DNA from 3 places in the Pseudarthrobacter sp. B907 genome. Region 1 is predicted to be linked to each of the others. Evidence: predicted binding sites of a transcription regulator. Region 1 holds the regulator's gene; each other region holds the start of a gene.
The links. Region 1 encodes LexA, which represses DNA repair genes until DNA is damaged. Its sites were predicted from a motif close to TCGAACANNTGTTCGA; they were not measured.
Positions count from the first base shown of each region.

Region 2: ABLI39_RS01810 (LexA family protein) is a predicted target of LexA. The motif match lies at 1,423-1,438, and genes of this name have one in related genera.
Region 3: ruvA (Holliday junction branch migration protein RuvA) is a predicted target of LexA. The motif match lies at 1,857-1,872, and genes of this name have one in related genera.

Region 1 is NZ_JBEEQE010000015.1:49,604-52,873, reverse strand. It holds gene ABLI39_RS13180 (ATP-dependent DNA helicase) at 1-1,219, shown strand, start outside; gene lexA (transcriptional repressor LexA) at 1,302-2,051, opposite strand; gene ABLI39_RS13170 (LysM peptidoglycan-binding domain-containing protein) at 2,454-2,915, shown strand; gene ABLI39_RS13165 (histidinol-phosphate transaminase) at 2,980-3,270, shown strand, end outside.
Region 2 is NZ_JBEEQE010000002.1:50,146-53,415, forward strand. It holds gene ABLI39_RS01800 (SDR family NAD(P)-dependent oxidoreductase) at 1-550, opposite strand, end outside; gene ABLI39_RS01805 (class I SAM-dependent methyltransferase) at 593-1,297, opposite strand; gene ABLI39_RS01810 (LexA family protein) at 1,452-1,883, shown strand; gene ABLI39_RS01815 (Y-family DNA polymerase) at 1,901-3,193, shown strand; gene ABLI39_RS01820 (AfsR/SARP family transcriptional regulator) at 3,249-3,270, opposite strand, start outside.
Region 3 is NZ_JBEEQE010000013.1:80,658-83,927, reverse strand. It holds gene pdxT (pyridoxal 5'-phosphate synthase glutaminase subunit PdxT) at 1-477, shown strand, start outside; gene ABLI39_RS12320 (YebC/PmpR family DNA-binding transcriptional regulator) at 481-1,236, shown strand; gene ruvC (crossover junction endodeoxyribonuclease RuvC) at 1,233-1,820, shown strand; gene ruvA (Holliday junction branch migration protein RuvA) at 1,952-2,605, shown strand; gene ruvB (Holliday junction branch migration DNA helicase RuvB) at 2,598-3,270, shown strand, end outside.

The DNA.
Region 1 (3,270 bases):
GGTGCACGCCGCCGCGTCAGGTGCCCGCAAGCACACCGGAATCACCGTCGACGCGCTCAACAACGCCGCGTCCAACCTGGAACTCGCCATTGAAGGCGTCCCCAGCGGGCTGATGCCGAACGGCCTGAACACCGAACAGCTCGACTGCGTCGACCAGCTGCGTGACGCCTGCCGCGCCGCGCTTTCGGATTCGAAGGGGGACAGCGCCAACACCGCCGACGGCGGCCGGCAGCTAGCCCGGTCCCGCCTGATGCTGATCCTCGAACTGTGCGAACGGCTCCTGGCCGCCAAGGAAAACCGCGAGGTGGTCTGGTTCTCCCGCAACAGCAGTTTCGACCCGCAACAGGGCTACTCCCAGCCCGATGACTCCGCGCCCGCGCTGATCAACATCGCCCCGCTCAGCGTCGCCGGGCGGCTGCGCGAGGGATTGTTCGCCGACCACACCGTCGTGCTGACCTCGGCCACCCTCGCCATCGGCTCGGCCTTCGAGCCGGCAGCCGGAGGCCTGGGCCTGGTCGGCCCGGGCGCGCCCAGCTGGACCGGCGTCGACGTCGGGTCCCCGTTCGAATATCCCAAACAGGGCATCCTCTACGTCGCGAAGCACCTGCCCAAGCCCGGCCGCGGCACGTCGCCCGAAGCGCTCAACGAGCTCGAAAAGCTGATCCGCGCCTCCGGCGGCGGGGCCCTGTGCCTCTTCTCCTCCCGGCGCGCCGCCGAGGAAGCCGCCGAGGCGATGCGGCCGCGGCTCGGCATGAGCATCCTCTGCCAGGGGGAATCGACCATGACGGCACTGGTGAAGCAGTTCGCGGACGAGCCGGACACCTGCCTCTTTGGCACCATGTCGCTCTGGCAGGGCGTCGACGTGCCCGGTAACTCCTGCCGCCTTGTGGTGATTGACCGGATCCCGTTCCCGCGGCCGGATGATCCGCTGATGACGGCCCGCTCCCGTGCCGTGGCCCAGGCCGGCGGCAACGGTTTTATGAGTGTCTCTGCAACCCACGCGGCTATCCGGCTCGCCCAGGGCGCCGGCCGGCTGATCCGCTCGACGTCGGACAAGGGCGTGGTGGCCGTCCTGGATTCCCGGCTGTCCACTGAGCGCTACGGCGGGTTCCTGCGCGCCGCGCTGCCGCCGTTCTGGCCCACCACCGACCCTGCGGTGGCCCTGGCCGCCCTTGCACGCCTGGCCCGGGATGCGCCGGCCAAACAGGCCGCCACCTAGGCCGACAGGCAACGCGAAGGCCCCGTCCGGAACGGGCGGACGGGGCCGTCGGCGTCGGCGGCCGGACGTGCCGACGCGGGTGCTAGAGGGAGCGCAGCACGGAGACGACCTTGCCCATGATGACGGCGTGGTCACCCAGGATCGGTTCGTACTGGGTGTTCTGCGGAAGCAGCCAGGTGTGGCCGTCGCGCTGGCGGAACGTCTTGACCGTGGCCTCGTCGTCGAGCAGGGCGGCCACGATGTCGCCGTTAACGGCGTCGTTCTGGCGCCGGACCACCACCCAGTCGCCGTCGCAAATGGCGGCGTCGATCATCGAATCGCCGGCCACCCGGAGCATAAACAGTTCGCCGTGGCCCACCAGCTGGCGCGGCAGCGGCATCACGTCCTCCACCACCTGGTCGGCCAGGATCGGGCCGCCGGCCGCGATCCGGCCCACAAAGGGCACCATCGCTGTGTCCGTGGCGCTGGCCAGCTCCGAGACCGCGAGGCCGCCGACGGCCCGCAGGCCGGTGGACTTCGCAACACCGGACACCTTGGTGGCGCCCTCGTCGAGCGTCAGCGGCAACAGGACTTCCATGGCGCGGGGCCGCTTCGGGTCCCGCCGCAGGTAACCGAGCTTTTCCAGCTGCGAGAGCTGGTGGGTGACGCTGGAGAGGCTGGCGAGCCCGACGGTGTCGCCGATTTCACGCATCGAGGGCGGGTAGCCGTTGTCCGTCACAGACCGCTGGATGGTCTCCAAGATCTTCTTTTGCCGGACGGTGAGGCCCTTCGGCGCCCGGCCGGTCTGGGGGTTCCGCTGGGCGGCCCTCCCGCCGGCGGCTTGTGCTGCCATGTTCGCCTCGCCTTTCCGTTCCGCCCGGCCGCAGTGGCCGCCGGGACCAGCGGGCCTGAAAAATGTCAGACCCTGTTGATCAACTGCTGTTGATCGCCACCCGTGGTTGTCCTGCAATTGGTTGTCCTGCTGGTTCAAAAGTAGGCCAGCCTGCACAGTTTTTCAAACATTTGTTCTAGCGAGTCTCGACAATGTTCGTTCATAAGTGCTAAAACAGGAACTACAAAGTTCGAATATGTATTCGAAGCAGGGCGTCGGAGGAGCACTTCGGGGTTCGGTTCTGTGTTCGAACATGGTGATCAACGTTTACGTTCCAAGGTTCGCGTTTGATGGTTAGGCCGGTTGGCGGCAGGTACGTGGAGTACGCCGGGCGGCACAGATAAGTCCAGGAGGGCTCAGCTCATGTCAGCAGTAAGCGCTATTTCCGGTTCGCTGGTTTCCGTTCCCGCTCAGGGCCCGTTCGAGGGGTCCGGCTTTGAGGCCTTCGGCCCGAACGGCATCTTCGACGGCCAGGAGTCCGGCCGGAGCCGGCGGACGGTGCCCGCCGGGCAGGCGCCGCTGCGGCTGACCCGCCGCGGCCGCTTCGTCTTCTTTGGCCTGCCGCTGATCCTGCTGGCTGCCCTTCTCCTCTCGCTGGCCGGTTTCCTCAACGCGCCGGCCAAGGCTGCCGACTCCGCGTCGGAGCTGGCGCTCACGCCTACGGTCACCGTCACCGTCCAGCCGGGGGAGTCACTTTGGGCCATCGCCGGGGCCGTGGCTCCGGAACGGGATCCCCGCGACGTCGTCGCGGACATCGTCCAGCTCAACAACCTCGGCGCCGCCCGCGTCATCCCCGGCCAGCAGCTCTACGTACCCTCCAAGTAGCGCCGGCGGCCGGATTGCCGGTCACAGTTTCGGGGCCGGGCAGGGTCTCACTTAAACTGGGCAGGTGACTGACCAGCTAGAGCGCCTCAACCGACTGCCCCTCCGGACGAACCTGCGGGGGCTGCGCCCGTACGGCGCGCCCCAGCTGGACGTCCCCATCCTGCTGAACGTCAACGAGAACACCCACGGGGTTCCGGCCGACGTCCGTGCGGCCATCGCCGAAGCGGTGACGGAGGCCGCCGCCGGGCTGAACCGCTACCCGGACCGCGAGTTCACCGAACTGCGGGAAGGGCTCGCCGAGTACCTCGGCCACGGCCTCGACGCCGGCAACATCTGGGCAGCGAACGGCTCCAAC
Region 2 (3,270 bases), on a different contig from region 1:
TGCCCGGGTGTACCGCCCAACAGCGAACCCGTCCCTGGAGGTCTTGCGCCAGCGCTACGGTCAGCATGTTCTGCGCGGCTTTGGAGATTTTGTACGCATAACTCGTCGACAGGTCTGAGAAGTCACCGTTGGCCTGGGCCGCCAGGGACCCCAGCCGGGACGTCACGTTGATAATGATCGAATCAGGGGCCGCCAAGAGGTTCGGCAACAGGAACTGCACCAGGCGCAGCGGACCGGCAACGTTCACGTCAACGGCGTTCAAGATTCCTTCCGGGGGAATCGCCCCGAGGTCGCCATGGGGTGCTCCCTGCGCCGCGTTATTGATCAGCACGTCGACGGGGCGGCCGTCTAGGGCCTCAAGAAGTTCTGTCGCAACGGCTGATCGAACATCATGGTGGACGGTTACCACGTCGCGTGCGTGCGTGCGGGCGCTCTCGGGCTGAGGCGTCCGCGCGATCGCTATGACGCTCCAGCCGGACGCCGAAAACTCGTTGACCAGGGACAGCCCAAGACCGCGGCTGGCACCTGTCACCACAGCCAGTTTCTTCATCTGCTCAGGCTAGCCGTAGTGCGGGGCGATTCTTGTGCTGGCCTAGTTGGCCTCGAGGACGAAGAAGATGAAGGACAGGAACGCCGACTTCTCCCCGCTAAGGATGCGCGGCGGAAGCAGTTCGCGCGGAGTATCGGGCGACGGCTCCGGTTCGCTCACGGTGGCCACGCGGTAGCCCGCCGATATGAAGGCGTTGATCATCGCGTGCAGCGGCCGGTGCCAGAAGGTCAGGACCGCCGGTTCGCCGTCGAACTCATAGTCCTCCGAGTACTGCCGGAGGGCGAAGTAGTCCTCGGTTGGGTGGTTGACCACACTGACCGTGGGGTGGTTGACGGACAGGATCAGGCGGCCGCCCGGCTTCAGCACGCGCCGCAGTTCGGCAAGCGGCGACGTCCAGTCCTCCAGGTAGTGCAGCACCAGGGACGCGACGACGTCGTCGAAGGAGCCATCGGCGAAAGGGAGCGGCTTGCTGAGGTCGGCCACGTGCAGGTCCGCGGTCGCGCCCAAGCGCTGTCTTGCCAACTCCAGCATCGCAGGGCTGGAATCGAAGCCGGTCATGATCGCGCCCTTCGCGCCCAATGCCGCGGACAGAGGCCCGGCGCCGCACCCCGCGTCCAGGATCCGGCGCCCGTCGACGTCGCCCGCGAGCGCAATCATCGCCGGCCGCTCGTAGTACGCGTTGAGGAGGCTGGACTCGTTCTCCGCCGAATAGCTCTGGGCGAAACTGTCATAGTGGTCGACGTTCATTGCGCTTCCCTTCAGGCGAAATCCCACGCGCGGGACAATAAGGGTTGACCCTAGCAAGCCGGCACCGCCCTTCACCAGCCACGGCGCCGAGGGTCCATTGTCACCCCTCGGGGCTACACTTAGATTCGAAGATATGTTCGAATAAAGGTGTGTTGTGGGCGTAATCATCGGGCCGCGCGTGATAGATGCGGGCTCCTCCCTCTTGTCGGTGCTGATCTCGCCGGTACCGGTCGCCGCCGGCTATCCGTCGCCGGCCCAGGACTACTTTGACGGCCGGATCGACCTCAACGAACACCTCATCAAGGACATCACCAGCACCTACGTGGTGCGGGTGTCCGGGGACTCGATGGAGGGCGCCGGCATCAGCGACGGCGACGAACTCATCGTGAACCGGGCACTGGAGCCCCGCGACGGCTGCGTCGTCGTCGCCGTCCTCGACGGCGAACTCACCGTCAAGCGCCTCCGCCTGACAGCGTCTGGGGTGGTCCTGCAGGCGGACAACCCGCGCTACCCCGACATCCGGGTGCCCGCCCTCGCCGACCTCGTCATCTGGGGTGTCGCCACCCGGTGCCTGCACCATGTCTGAGACCATGCCTGAGACCAATGATTGAATCCCGCGTCCGCCGAGGCAGCATCGCGCTCGTGGACGTGAACTGCTTCTACGCCAGCGCCGAACGCGCCTTCGATCCCTCCCTGGAGGGCAGGCCCGTGGTGGTGCTCTCGAACAACGACGGCTGCGCGGTCACCCGCTCGGCCGAAGCGAAGGCCCTCGGCATCCCCCTCGGGGAACCCTGGTTCAAGATCGCCCCGCGGGCCAAAGAGTGGGGGCTGGTGGCAAAGTCAAGCAACTACGAGCTTTACGGGGACATCAGCGCCCGCGTGATGGAACTCCTGGGCCGCTATTCGGCCTGGTTGGAGGTGTACAGCATCGACGAGGCCTTCCTTGGCGTCCGGGGAACCCCGGAGGAATTGCTTCGGTTGGGCCAGGCCATGAAGACGGCGGTGCGCCGGAATGTGGGCGTCCCGGTCTGCGTCGGCATCGCCGGCACCAAAACCCTTGCGAAGCTGGCCAACAAGTGGGCCAAGCACAACCCGGACTTCGACGGCGTCTGCCATTGGGATTCTGTTCCCGCGGACAGGCGGGAGCACCTGATGGCCCGGCTGCCCGTGATCGAACTCTGGGGTGTCGCCACGCGGCTGACAAAACGACTCAACGGGATGGGGATCCATACCGTGCTGGATCTCGCCCGCGCGGACCCGATCAGAATCAGGGACCGCTTCTCGGTGGTGCTGATGCGGACCGTCCTGGAACTTCAGGGCACCCCCTGCATCCCGCTCGAGGAGGAACGCGTCGGCCGCGACCAGCTGATCTTCAGCCGGTCCTTCGCCACGCCCATCAGCACCGCGGCCGGCATGCGCCAAGTCCTCGGCATCTACGCCCAGCAGGCCAGCGCCCGGCTCGCCAGGCACGAGCTGCAGGCCGCGGTCCTCACCGCCTTCGCCGCGACGTCCCACTACAACCCCCGCGACAGCTCATATCCCTCGGCCTGTGTCAGGCTGCCGATGCCCACCGCGGATCCGGTGCTGCTGGCCCGGGCGTCCTACGCCCTGCTCCCCCGGATCGACGACGGCGTGAAGTACGCGCGGGCGGGCATCATGGTCACGGACCTGCGCCCGACCGCCCGCCAGGCTCCACTGGCTGCCTTTGAGAACCCGCATGAGGAACGCGGCATCGGCCCGCTGCTGGAGGAGGTGAGCCGCAAATACGGCCGGGGCTCCATCGGCCTGGGGCACGCCGGAATCCGCGGCGGACCGGACTGGACGATGAAGCGCGACATGCTGTCCCCGCGTTACACCACCCACTGGGACGAGCTGCCCGTCGTCAAGGCGGGCTGACACCGCCGACCCGCCTGACGGCCGGACACCGGTCCGACGACGGGACAGTGGCGGTTCAGACGGCCGCGCGGACGCGC
Region 3 (3,270 bases), on a different contig from region 1:
CGGGATCCGCTGCGGGAACGCATCCGGGCAGGGCTGCCTGTTTACGGCTCCTGCGCCGGGATGATCCTGCTGGCCGAAGAGATCGCCGACCCCGCAACCGACCTCGCCGGAAACCCGCAGCAGACTTTCGGCGGCCTGGACATCACGGTGCGCCGCAACGCGTTCGGCCGCCAGCGCGAGTCGTTCGAGACAGACCTGGAGTTCAAGGGGCTGGAGTTCAGCGCCGAGGACGGCACCGTGGCCCCGGTGCACGCGGTGTTCATCCGCGGACCCTGGGTCGAACGCGTCGGCGCGGGCGTCGAAGTCCTGGCCCAGGTGGAACCGTCCAAGGCCGGCCACCCGGAATCCCTCGACGGGACGGCTAGAATTGTTGCAGTGCGTTCCGGCAAGCTGCTGGCCACCTCCTTCCACCCGGAAGTGACGGGGGAGAAGCGCGTGCATGAACTCTTTATTCGAATGATCAGAGGAGAAGCGTAAAGCATGTCAGGCCACTCCAAATGGGCGACGACCAAGCACAAGAAGGCCATCCTGGACAGCCGCCGGGCCAAGTCGTTCGCCAAGCTGATCAAGAACATCGAAGTTGCCGCGCGCATGGGCGGACCCGACCTCGCCGGCAACCCGAGCCTGGAACTTGCCGTCACCAAGGCCAAAAAGACCTCGGTTCCCGCTGACAACATCGACCGCGCCATCAAGCGCGGCGCCGGCCTCACCGGCGAGGTCGTGGATTACACCGAGATCATGTACGAATGCCGCGGCCCGCAGGGTTCGGCGCTGCTGATCGAGTGCCTCACGGACAACAAGAACCGTGCCGCCTCCGAGGTCCGGCTTGCCATTTCCCGCAACGGCGGAACCATCGCCGATCCCGGCTCGGTCAGCTACCTGTTCTCCCGCAAGGGTGTTGTCTCGCTGCCGAAGAACGGCCTGACCGAGGACGACGTGCTGATGGCGGTGCTCGACGCCGGCGCCGAAGAAGTCAAGGACAACGGCGACAGCTTCGAGATCCACTCCGAACCGACCGACCTGCAGGCCATCCGGGACGCGCTCAAGGAAGCCGGGATCGACTACGACACCGACGAGGCCGAATTTGTGCCCTCCATGCAGGTGCCGCTGGACCTCGACGCCGCCAAGAAGTTCATGAAGCTCGTCGATGCCCTCGAAGAACTCGACGACGTCCAGAACGTGTACAGCAACGCCGACCTCAGCGACGAAGTGCAGGCCGCACTGGAAGCCGAGTGACCCTTCGCGTCCTCGGCGTCGATCCGGGCCTCACCCGCTGCGGGATCGGCGTCGTGGACGTCGAGAAGAACCGCCGCGCCACCATGGTGGCCTTCGGCGTCGTCGGCACCTCCCCGGAGGAAAGCCTGGACCAGCGGCTGCTCGTCATCGCCACCTCCATCGACCAGTGGCTGGATCAGTACGAGCCGCAGGTCCTCGCCGTCGAACGTGTTTTCTCCCAGCTCAACGTCAGTACGGTAATGGGCGTTGCCCAGGCCTCCGGCGTGGTGATCGCCGCCGCCGCGCGCCGGGGGATCCCGGTGGCGCTGCACACGCCCTCGGAGGTCAAGGCCGCCGTGACCGGCAGCGGGACCTCCAACAAGGACGCCGTCACCAAGCTGGTCACCAAGATCCTCCGGCTAGACGCCCCGCCGCGGCCGGCCGACGCCGCCGACGCCCTGGCGCTGGCGATCACCCACGCGTGGCGGTCAGGCAGCGGCACCTCCGGTAGCGGCGCAGTCACGACCGGCCCGGGCAGCCAGTCCCTCACGCCCGCGCAGCGAGCCTGGGCCGACGCCGAAGCCAAAGCGCGCCGTGCACGCTGAATGGCGCGTTAAATGTCCGGGCACTTGCTAGGGTATTCGTAGATATGTTCGGATAGCCGGTGCTTGCAGATTCATGCCAGCCGGCTTGACCCAGCTGGACCTGAACCAGCTGTAAGACCAGGAGCCAGGCCTTGATCAGTTTTCTCCGCGGAACCGTAGCGCACGTCGGCCTGTCCTCGGCGGTGATCGACCTGAACGGCGCCGGCATGAGTGTCAACGCCACCCCGCAGACCCTCAGCCGTCTCCGCGTCGGGGATGAGGGCAAACTGTTCACCTCCCTGATCGTCCGGGAGGACTCGCTCACCCTCTTCGGCTTCGCCACCGACGACGAGCGCGAGGTCTTCGACGTGCTGCTGAGCGTCAGCGGCGTGGGGCCGCGGCTGGCGTTGGCCGTGCTGGCCGTCCACGACCCCGAAGCGATCCGGGTTGCCGCGCACTCCGGCGACGGCAAGGCCTTCACCAAGGTCCCCGGCATCGGTCCCAAGGTCGCCGGCCGGATCGTGCTGGAGCTGGCCGGGAAGCTGGTGCCGCACGGCACCCCGGGCCACTCCGACGGCGGCGCCCCGGCCCGGTCCGCCGAAGCCGTGTGGAAGCCCCAGGTGGTGGCCGCCATGACCAGCCTCGGCTGGTCCGAGAAGGACGCGACCTCCAGCATCGACAAGTCGCTGGCGGAATCGCCGGACCTCGCCGAGGCCGGCAACGTCGCGGAAATCCTCCGTGCCACGCTGCGCTGGCTGGGCCAGGACGGCGCCCGCGCCGGGAACCGTGTAGGTGCCCGTGGCTGAGCCGTCGCTCGTCGCCGGGGGAGAGGAACCGGAGGAACGGGCCATCGAGGCCGCCCTCCGGCCCAAGAACCTGCACGATTTTGTGGGCCAGCACCGGGTCCGCAAGCAGCTCTCGCTCGTGCTGGAGGCCTCCCGGATGCGCGGGCGCAGCGCCGACCACGTGCTGCTGTCCGGTCCGCCAGGCCTGGGCAAGACCACGCTGTCCATGATCATCGCCGCCGAGATGAACGCCCCGCTGCGGATCAGCAGCGGGCCGGCGATCCAGCACGCCGGGGACCTGGCCGCCATCCTGTCCTCGCTCTCCGAAGGGGAAGTCCTTTTCCTCGACGAGATCCACCGCATGTCCCGCCCGGCCGAAGAAATGCTCTACATGGCGATGGAGGACTTCCGCGTCGACATCGTCGTCGGCAAGGGCGCCGGCGCCACCGCGATTCCGCTGGAACTGCCGCCATTCACCCTCGTGGGCGCCACCACCCGCGCCGGGCTGCTGCCAGGGCCGCTCCGGGACCGGTTCGGTTTTACCGGCCACCTGGAGTTCTACTCCGTCGAGGAGCTGGAGCTGGTGCTGCGCCGTTCGGCGGGGCTGCTGGACCTGAAGGTGAACTCCGCCGGGTTCAGCGAGATCGCCGGCCGGTCCCGGGGCACTCCCCGCATCGCCAACCGGC